Regions from separate parts of the Streptomyces sp. YPW6 genome, predicted to be linked through region 2. Evidence: riboswitches for the same ligand, from Rfam matches in the RefSeq annotation. Region 2 holds a riboswitch; the other holds the start of a gene.
The links. A riboswitch is a leader RNA that binds a small molecule or an ion and turns the genes downstream of it on or off. The one in region 2 is predicted to bind cobalamin.
Positions count from the first base shown of each region.

Region 1: linked by a shared signal. The riboswitch ahead of KME66_RS01885 (CbtB domain-containing protein) and the one ahead of metE (5-methyltetrahydropteroyltriglutamate--homocysteine S-methyltransferase) in region 2 are both predicted to bind cobalamin.

Region 1 covers NZ_CP076457.1:421,305-425,507, reverse strand. Annotated here, with positions in the region: gene KME66_RS01900 (metallophosphoesterase) at 1-274, shown strand, start outside; gene KME66_RS01895 (4'-phosphopantetheinyl transferase) at 271-987, shown strand; gene KME66_RS01890 (histidine phosphatase family protein) at 1,057-1,647, opposite strand; adenosylcobalamin (AdoCbl) riboswitch at 1,773-1,866, shown strand; gene KME66_RS01885 (CbtB domain-containing protein) at 1,912-2,127, shown strand; gene KME66_RS01880 (CbtA family protein) at 2,224-2,979, shown strand; partial or broken gene KME66_RS01875 (TetR/AcrR family transcriptional regulator) at 3,231-3,353, shown strand; gene KME66_RS01870 (tetratricopeptide repeat protein) at 3,468-3,833, opposite strand; gene KME66_RS01865 (pirin family protein) at 3,981-4,203, shown strand, end outside.
Region 2 covers NZ_CP076457.1:956,137-960,339, forward strand. Annotated here, with positions in the region: gene metE (5-methyltetrahydropteroyltriglutamate--homocysteine S-methyltransferase) at 1-2,188, opposite strand, end outside; cobalamin riboswitch at 2,353-2,568, opposite strand; gene KME66_RS04230 (hypothetical protein) at 2,967-3,164, shown strand; gene cobF (precorrin-6A synthase (deacetylating)) at 3,175-4,044, opposite strand.

The DNA of each region.
Region 1 (4,203 bases), 530 kb from region 2:
CCAGTGGTGCGGCACCGAACTCACCGCCGACTGGCACCGCCGCTTCAACGTCGCCGCCGTCGTCTACGGCCACCTCCACATCCCCCGGACGACCTGGTACGACGGGGTGCGCTTCGAGGAGGTCTCCGTCGGCTACCCCAGGGAGTGGCGCCGACGGGGCCACCCGCGCGGGCTCCTGCGGCAGATCCTCCCGTACGAGGGTGAGCCCGCCTCCCCGGAACGGACCGGGGCCGAACCGTCCACCCAGCCGCGCACCCCCGGAGCCACCTCGTGATCGACCTCCTGCTGCCCGCCGACGTCTCCTCGGCGCACACCCGCGCGGAGACCGTCCCGGACGGAGCCCTCTTCCCGGAGGAGGAGGCACTGATCGCCCAGAGCGTGGCCAAGCGCAGGAACGACTTCGCGACGGCCCGCGCCTGTGCCCGGCGCGCCATGGCCGGACTCGGTCTGCCGCCCACGCCCGTGCTCCACGGTCACCGGGGGAGACCCCTGTGGCCCGAGGGAATCGTCGGCGCCCTCACCCACTGCACCGGCTACCGGGCGGCCGCGCTGGCCCGTGCGACGGACGTGCTGTCGCTGGGCATCGACGCCGAGCCGCACGCCCCGCTCCCGACCGGCGTAAGAGAGTTGGTGACCCTGCCCGCCGAGCGCGAGCGGATCGGTCCGCCGCTGCCGGAGGGTACGGGTGACATCCACTGGGACCGCGTCCTGTTCAGCGCCAAGGAGAGCGTCTTCAAGACCTGGTATCCCGTCACCGGGCTCGAACTTGACTTCGTCGAAGCAGATCTGACGTTCCGTCGCATTGACGTCCCCGGCAGCGGTGACGGACCGCGCGGCCCCGTCGCCGAGGGGACGTTCGCCGCCCGCCTGCTGCTCACCGATCCGGCCCTGCCGACGACGCTGCACGGGCGTTGGCGGGTGGAGGACGACATCGTCGCCACGGTGGTGCTGGTCCGGCCCGACTGGCGCAAAAAGGCTGCTTCCTGACGTGACGTCAACCATTGAGGAGCAGTGGGATGCGAGGGCCGGTCCGGCGGTGACGGCCGGCCGTGGCGGTCAGCCGGCCGGGGGAGCGGTGAGCGGGCGTCCGAGATTCACGTTCCAGCGGCCGGACCGCCCGCTGAGTTCGGTCAGGGCCAGCGGGGCGACGTCCAGTCGCCAGAAGGCCTCCGCCGGCAGGCGCAGGCCGTGGACGACCGCCGCCCGGACGACGGCGGCCTCCGCCACCGCCAGGAAGCTCGTGCCGGGCGCGCCCGGTCCGCCGAGGGATTCCAGCCATGTCCCGGTCCTGGCCACCAGGTCGCACAGCGACTCGCCGCCGTGCGGAGCCGCCGACGGGTCGCCGAGCCAGGAGGCCACCGCCACGGGTTCGGCGGCCGCCACCTCGTCGAGGCGGCGGCCCGCCCAGCCCGCCAGGTCCCAGCCGCCCAGGGCCGGTTCGGTCCGGGCCGTCAGACCGAGGGCCTCGGCGGTCTCACGGCACCGGCGGGAGGGACCGCTGAGCGCGAGCCCGCCCGACGGCACCGCACCGGCGGCGGCCCGCGCGCTCGCCCGGCCGGACCGGTCCAGCGGGGAGTCGCCGTCGAAGCGTGCCTCCCGCAGCGCCGCGTTCATCGCCGGTGAGATCAACATCACCCGTACGGTCATGTCCCAGCCTTCCCTGCCGCCTCAGGGGCCCCACAGCCCTGTCGCCCCAAGGCATCCGTCCCCCGAGACGCTCCCATTCGACCATGGCGGCGCCCGCGTACAGGCGGTATGGTCACGTCGACCATGACGAGGGTGAGACGGAAGTCCGGTGAGAATCCGGCACGGTCGCGCCACTGTGTACCCGCCCCCGGGCGGGAAGTCAGACCCGGCACCTTCGTCTGAGGCACCACGACAGGGACGCGTGTTCCCACAGGAGGTTCTGCCATGGCACAGTCCGCCGTTTCCGCGACGGGGACATCCGAGATCACTCCGATCTCGGCGAAGACCCTTGCCCCGTGGGCGGTCTTCTTCGGCATTCTCATGCTCGTCCTGCTGTACTTCGTCGGCGCCGAACAGGGCGCCACCGCACTCATCTCGGGCGAAGGCGTCCACGAGTGGGTTCACGACGGCCGCCACCTGCTCGGCTTCCCCTGCCACTGAGACGCCGGAGGAACCAGTCCCCGCCGGACAGACCGTCCGCCGGGGAATCAGCGGACGCGGCCGGCAGCGGCAAGCAAGAGAAACCAGGAAACCATCGTGAACCCCATATCTGTCAGAGCCCTGCTCGTGCGCGGCATGCTCGCGGGCCTGATCGCGGGTGCGCTCGCGCTCGTCGTGGCCTACTTCCTCGGTGAGTCGCAGGTGGACGCGGCCATCGCTCTCGAAGAGGCGCACAGCCATGACCACGGCGGCGGCGAGGAGTTGGTCAGCCGCACCATGCAGGCCACCGGCGGACTCGCCACCGGCGTCCTCGTCTTCGGCGTCGCGGCGGGCGGTGTCGCAGCCCTCGTGTTCTGCTACGCACTGGGCCGCATCGGCGGGTTCGGCCCCCGGGCCACGGCGGCGCTGATCGCGGGTGCCGCCCTGCTCACGGTCTACGTCGTGCCGTTCCTCAAGTACCCGGCGAATCCGCCCGCCGTCGGCAACCCGGACACCATCGGCCGGCGTACCGCCTTGTTCTTCCTGATGATCGCCCTCAGTGTGCTGCTGGCCGTCGCCGCCGTCATCGTCGGCAAGCGGCTCGCACCCCGCCTGGGCAACTGGAACGCGAGCATCGCGGCCGTCGCCGGATTCATCCTGCTGATCGGTCTCGCCTACGCCTTCCTGCCCTCCTTCGACGAGGTGGGCAAGGACTTCCCGGCGACCCTGCTGTGGGAGTTCCGGCTCTCGACGCTGGCGGTCCAGGCGACGCTGTGGAGCACCTTCGGCATCGTCTTCGGTTACCTCACCGACCGGCTGCTGACGCCCGTCGGGCGTGCGGCGGCACCGCGGGCCGCGAGTGCGGTGAGCTGAGCCGTACCGACGCGATCGCGTACGGCCTGCACGTCAGAACCCGCCGGGGAGCATCCGGCGGGTTCTGTCGTGCACCCTGCGGTCCGAGATCCTCGCGCGCAGGCGACTGCCGCCGGCCGTCCAGGCCGAGGGGGAGCTTCCCCGCGACCGCCGTTCACCGCGGCGGCGTCGCGCCACCCGAAGGTGCGCTCGGCGGGTCCGGCCGGTGGCCCCACAGCGGATGGGCGAGGTGCGGAGGGCGTAGCGGTGCTACGGCAGTGGCCCGGTTGAGCGCCCTCCTGCGGAAGGAGCACGGGGCGGGGCTGAGCACCGCCGAGGCCGCGCTGATGAAGGAGTGGCTCGACCGGGTGGCGAACGCCCGCCCGGGCGCCTGATCCGGAAGCCCGAGAGGGCCGGTCGAGGCGTGGTGCGCCCGGGAGTCCGGGCGTCATCGGAGGCCGGGCCCGCACCGAGGGGTGCGGACCCGGCAGGCGGAAGTGCGCGAACACTCAGGAGTGTTCGGCACCGGGGCCGAAGTCACCGACGAGGGCCGCGGCCATCCGCAGGTGCGGTGCCGCTTCGGCGCCGCGCCCCTGGCGTTCCAGCGTCCGGCCCAGCATGAGGTGCGCGTACGTCTCCACCGGGTCCAGCTCCAGGATCCTGCGCAGTTCCCCCTCCGCCTTTCCCAGCCGGGCGGAGTGGTAGTAGGAGCGGGCCAGCAGCAGCCGCGGCGCGACCTGCTCCGGCGCTTCCTCGACGAGTCCGCCCAGGATGCGCGCGGCCGTCAGGTACTCCTTCGCCTCGAAGAACATCTGCGCGCGGTCCCACCGGTCGGCGGCGGTGCCGAACTCGTAGTAGGTCTCGGTCTCGCTCACCCTGTCCTCCTTCGTGTGGTGCGGGCCGCCTCCGGACCGCCCCGCCGTACGTTCAGCCATGACAACACCGCACACTAGTTGAACATTCCACTAAACTTCGGCGTGGTACCCGGTCCGCCACGCCCCTACGGGAATAGGTTGAGCGCCATGAGTAATCTCGATCGCCAGGCCACGCCCTCCATCTGCGGAGGACGGGGTTTCGTCGTCGCCGAGCCCGTGCGTGAGCTTCTGGCTCCCCGCCGCGTCCGGCTGGGCGAGTCCACCGAGGTCCGCCGTCTCCTGCCCAACCTCGGACGGCGCATGGTGGGCGCGTGGGCCTTCGTGGATCACTACGGCCCCGACGACATCGCCGACGAGCCGGGGATGCAGG
Region 2 (4,203 bases):
TGGCCTCAAGTCCCTTGCGCAGCAGGGCCGCTGCCTCCTCGGCGCCGGGGACGCGGGGTGAGTGGATGTCGTAGACGCCGGGCCCGGCCTCGCGCGGGTAGCCGTGGGCGGCCAGTTCGCGGGCGACCTGCATGTGGGAGCGGGCGGCCTCCAGGCTGATGACGTCGGCGTCGAGGTCGTCGATGGCCTGGACGATGTCGCCGAACTCCGCGTAGCACATGTGGGTGTGGATCTGGGTGTCCGGCCGTACCCCGGCGGTGGCCAGCCGGAAGGACTCCGTCGCCCACTGAAGGTACGCGGCGTGGTCGGCGGCCCGCAGCGGGAGCGTCTCGCGCAGCGCGGGTTCGTCGACCTGGATCACCGACGTGCCGTTCGCCTCCAGGTCGTTCACCTCGTCGCGCAGGGCGAGGGCGACCTGGCGGGCGGTCTCGCCCAGTGGCTGGTCGTCGCGGACGAAGGACCAGGCGAGCATGGTGACCGGCCCGGTGAGCATGCCCTTGACCGGGCGGTCGGTGAGCGACTGCGCGTACGCGGTCCAGCGCACGGTCATGGGCCCGGGGCGCGAGATGTCCCCGGCGAGGACCGGTGGGCGGACGTAGCGGGTGCCGTAGGACTGCACCCAGCCGTGCTGGGTGGCGAGGTAGCCGGTGAGCTGTTCGGCGAAGTACTGGACCATGTCGTTGCGTTCGGGCTCGCCGTGCACCAGGACGTCGATCCCGGCCTTCTCCTGGAAGGAGAGGACCTCGCGGATCTCGTCCTTGATGCGTTCCTCGTATCCGGCCGCGTCGATCCGGCCCGCTCGCACGTCGGCCCGCGCGGTGCGCAGTTCGGTGGTCTGCGGGAACGAGCCGATGGTGGTGGTCGGCAGCAACGGCAGCCCGAGGTGGGACCGCTGGGCGAGGGTCCGCTCGGCGTAGGGCTGGGAGCGTCGGCCGTCCGCGTCGGTGATGGCCGCCGTTCGGGCGCGTACGGCCGGGTCACGGGTGATCGCGGCATCGGTGCGGGATGCCAGGTCGGCCCGGTTCGCGGCGAGTTCGGCCGCGATGGCGTCCGTGCCGGAGGCCAGAGCGCGGGCCAGGACGACGATCTCCTCGGTCTTCTGCTCGGCGAAGGAGAGCCAGCGGGCGATCTGCGGGTCGATGCCGTGCTCGGCCTTCGCGTCCAGCGGGACATGCAGCAGGGAGCAGGAGGCGGAGACGTCGACCTGGTCGGCGAGGCCGAGCAGGGTGCCGAGGGTGGCGAGGGACTTCTCGTAGTCGTTGATCCAGATGTTGCGGCCGTTGACGACGCCGGCGACCAGCCGCTTGCCGGGCAGCCCGCCGGCGGCCGCGAGATCGTCGAGGTTGCCCGCACCGGTCTCGGTGAAGTCGAGGGCGAGGCCGTCGACGGGGGCCTTGGCGAGGACGGCGAGCGCCTCGCCGAGCCGCCCGAAGTAGGAGGCGACCAGCAGCTTGGGCCGGTCGGTGAGTCCGCCGAGGTCGCGGTAGGCGCGGGCGGCGGCGTTCAGCTCGGCCGGGGTGCGGTCCTGGACGAGGGCGGGCTCGTCCAGCTGGACCCACTCGGCGCCGGCCGCCCGCAGGTCGGCGAGGACCTCGGCGTACACGGGCAGCAGACGGTCCAGCAGGGTCAGCGGCTCGAAGCCGTCGGCCACACCGGGGGCCGCCTTGGCGAGCAGGAGGTAGGTGACGGGGCCGACGAGGACCGGGCGCGGGGTGTGGCCGAGCGCGAGGGCCTCCCTGAACTCGGCGACCTGCTTGGCCGAGTCGGCGGTGAACACGGTGTCCGGGCCCAACTCCGGCACCAGATAGTGGTAGTTGGTGTCGAACCACTTCGTCATCTCCAGCGGCGCGACGTCCTGCGTACCGCGGGCCATGGCGAAGTAGCCGTCGAGGGCGTCCGCGTGGACCGCCGCACGGTGCCGTGCGGGGACGGCGCCGACCATGACGCTGGTGTCCAGGACGTGGTCGTAGTACGAGAAATCACCGGTCGGCACGTCGTGGACGCCGGCCTCGGCGAGCTGCTGCCAGGTTCCGCGGCGCAGTTCGGCGGCGGTCCGCCGGAGGGTGTCCGCGTCGACGCGGCCCTTCCAGTAGCCCTCGACGGCCTTCTTCAGTTCACGGTTCCGACCCTGGCGGGGGTAGCCGTACACGGTGGCCCGTGCTGCCGCGGCTGCGGGCTTCGCTGTCACGTGACTCTCCTTCGCGAGCGTGTCTGCGACGCAGATCCCGGGACGGGACGCGGACGCGAAGGGATGACGTGTCGGGCGGACACCGGGGCACGTCGCAGCGTGCCCGTCCACCTGACCGTTCCGCCGACCCGCCCACGAGGTCACCGAGATCTCCGCACGCGAACGGTCGCGTGCGGGCAACGGGCAGGTCTTCGGACTCGCGGGCACGTCTGCCGGGGCAGACACCTAGTGGCCGTCGCTTCCCGGACCCGGTCGGGCCCAGTGCGTATGACGGCGGTCGTTCCCACTCACCGCTGCGGGGCAGTCCCGGATTCCCACCGGGTTCCCTCTTACGACGCCCTGTCTGGCGGACAGGGCGAACCAGCTGCACGGGCCACCCTAAGGGGAGCACCGCCGGACGCACACCGCTGTTCATACTTCGGACCGTGAGGTGAGACACGGGGTGGTCCTTTCCGGCCGCCCGTGGCTGACGCCCGCGGCTGACGTCGTCGGACCGACGGCGCCGGCAACCCTGGCCTCGGTCCGACGCCCGCCATCGGTCCGCCCGAGCGCCGGACCGATGGCGGGCGTCACAGGTTCCCCGGTCGTTCGGCTGTTCGTCATCCGCTCCCTGACCGCCGGTCAGGCCGGTCGTCTCGACTGTGCGGAGGCAGTGACCCAGATGTAACCGAATGGCGTAGGGGAATGCGGAACCACGGAGCGTCACAGGCCGTTCTTCTTCCCACTACACGGCCCTGCCGATCCCCGGCAGGGCCGATCGAGGAACGGAAAACGTCATATGAAGAAGACAGTTGGGTGGGCCCAGGACGGCGACGACTGGACGATCACCGTGAACGGCACGCAGTATCGCGCCGTCGAGCGGCCGACGGACGGCCGGGTCGACAACTACCTCGTGCGGGGCGACGACCTGAGCGCCGAGTGCCCGAGCCTCGGTCATGGACTGGGCGTCATCAGGGAACACGAGTCCCGGCGCTGACCCCGGCCGGTCAGCCGAGCGGGCCGCCCACCGAACCGTCCGCGCCGTCCGCCGGGCGGCCCGCCGCCTCCGCCTCGCCCGCCGCCCTCCCGCCGGAAGGCCCCCGGCGCAGCAGATAGGTGTCCATGATCCAGCCGTGGCGTCGGCGGGCCTCCCCGCGCAGCCGGCTGATCTCTCCGGCCACCTCGTCGAGCGGCCCGGAGAGAAGGATCTCGTCGGGGGTCCCGATGTACGCGCCCCAGTGGATCCACAGGCCCCGGCCCGTCAGACGGGTGAAGCTCTCCTGGCCGTCGAGCATCACGACGATGTCGCTGTCGTCCTCGGGGAAGCCCTGGGCCAGCCGTCTGCCGGGCGTGATGCGGACGGGGCGGCCGACCTGGTTGAGGGTGACGCGGTGCCGGGCGGCGAGGGCGGAGACGCTGCTGATGCCGGGGATCACTTCGTGGCCGAATTCCACGGTGCCACGTTCCCGGATGTCGTCGAGGATCGCGAGCGTGCTGTCGTACAGGGCCGGGTCGCCCCACACCAGGAAGGCTCCGCACCGCCCCGGTGCGAGCTCCTCGATGATCAGGCGTTCGCAGATGTCGGCGCGGCGGTGACGCCAGTCGTGCACCGCCTCGGTGTAGCGCACGGCATCGTCCTGGGTGCGGTCGCGCCACGGATCGTCGGCCTCCACCACGCGGTAGGGGCCGGTGAGGTGTTCGTCGAGGATGTCGCGCCGCAGCCGGGTCAGGGACTCCTTCTCCCGGCCCTTGCCGAGCACGAAGAAGACGTCGGCCCGGCGCATGGCCTTCACCGCGGCGAGGGTCAGGTGGTCGGGGTCGCCGGCGCCCATGCCGATGACGAGGATGTGCCGGAGCGCGTCGCTGGAGTCTGCCATGTCCGCCGATCATGCCAGGGGCCGGGCACGGCCCCTGCGGGCGCATCGAGCACCCCGCCCACTGCACAGGGCTCCTCTGCGCTTCGGCTTCGCCGCCGCAGGCGCTCGCCGCCATCACCCGCGGCTGCCGGGCCCCGGGATATACTTCCCCGCTCCACT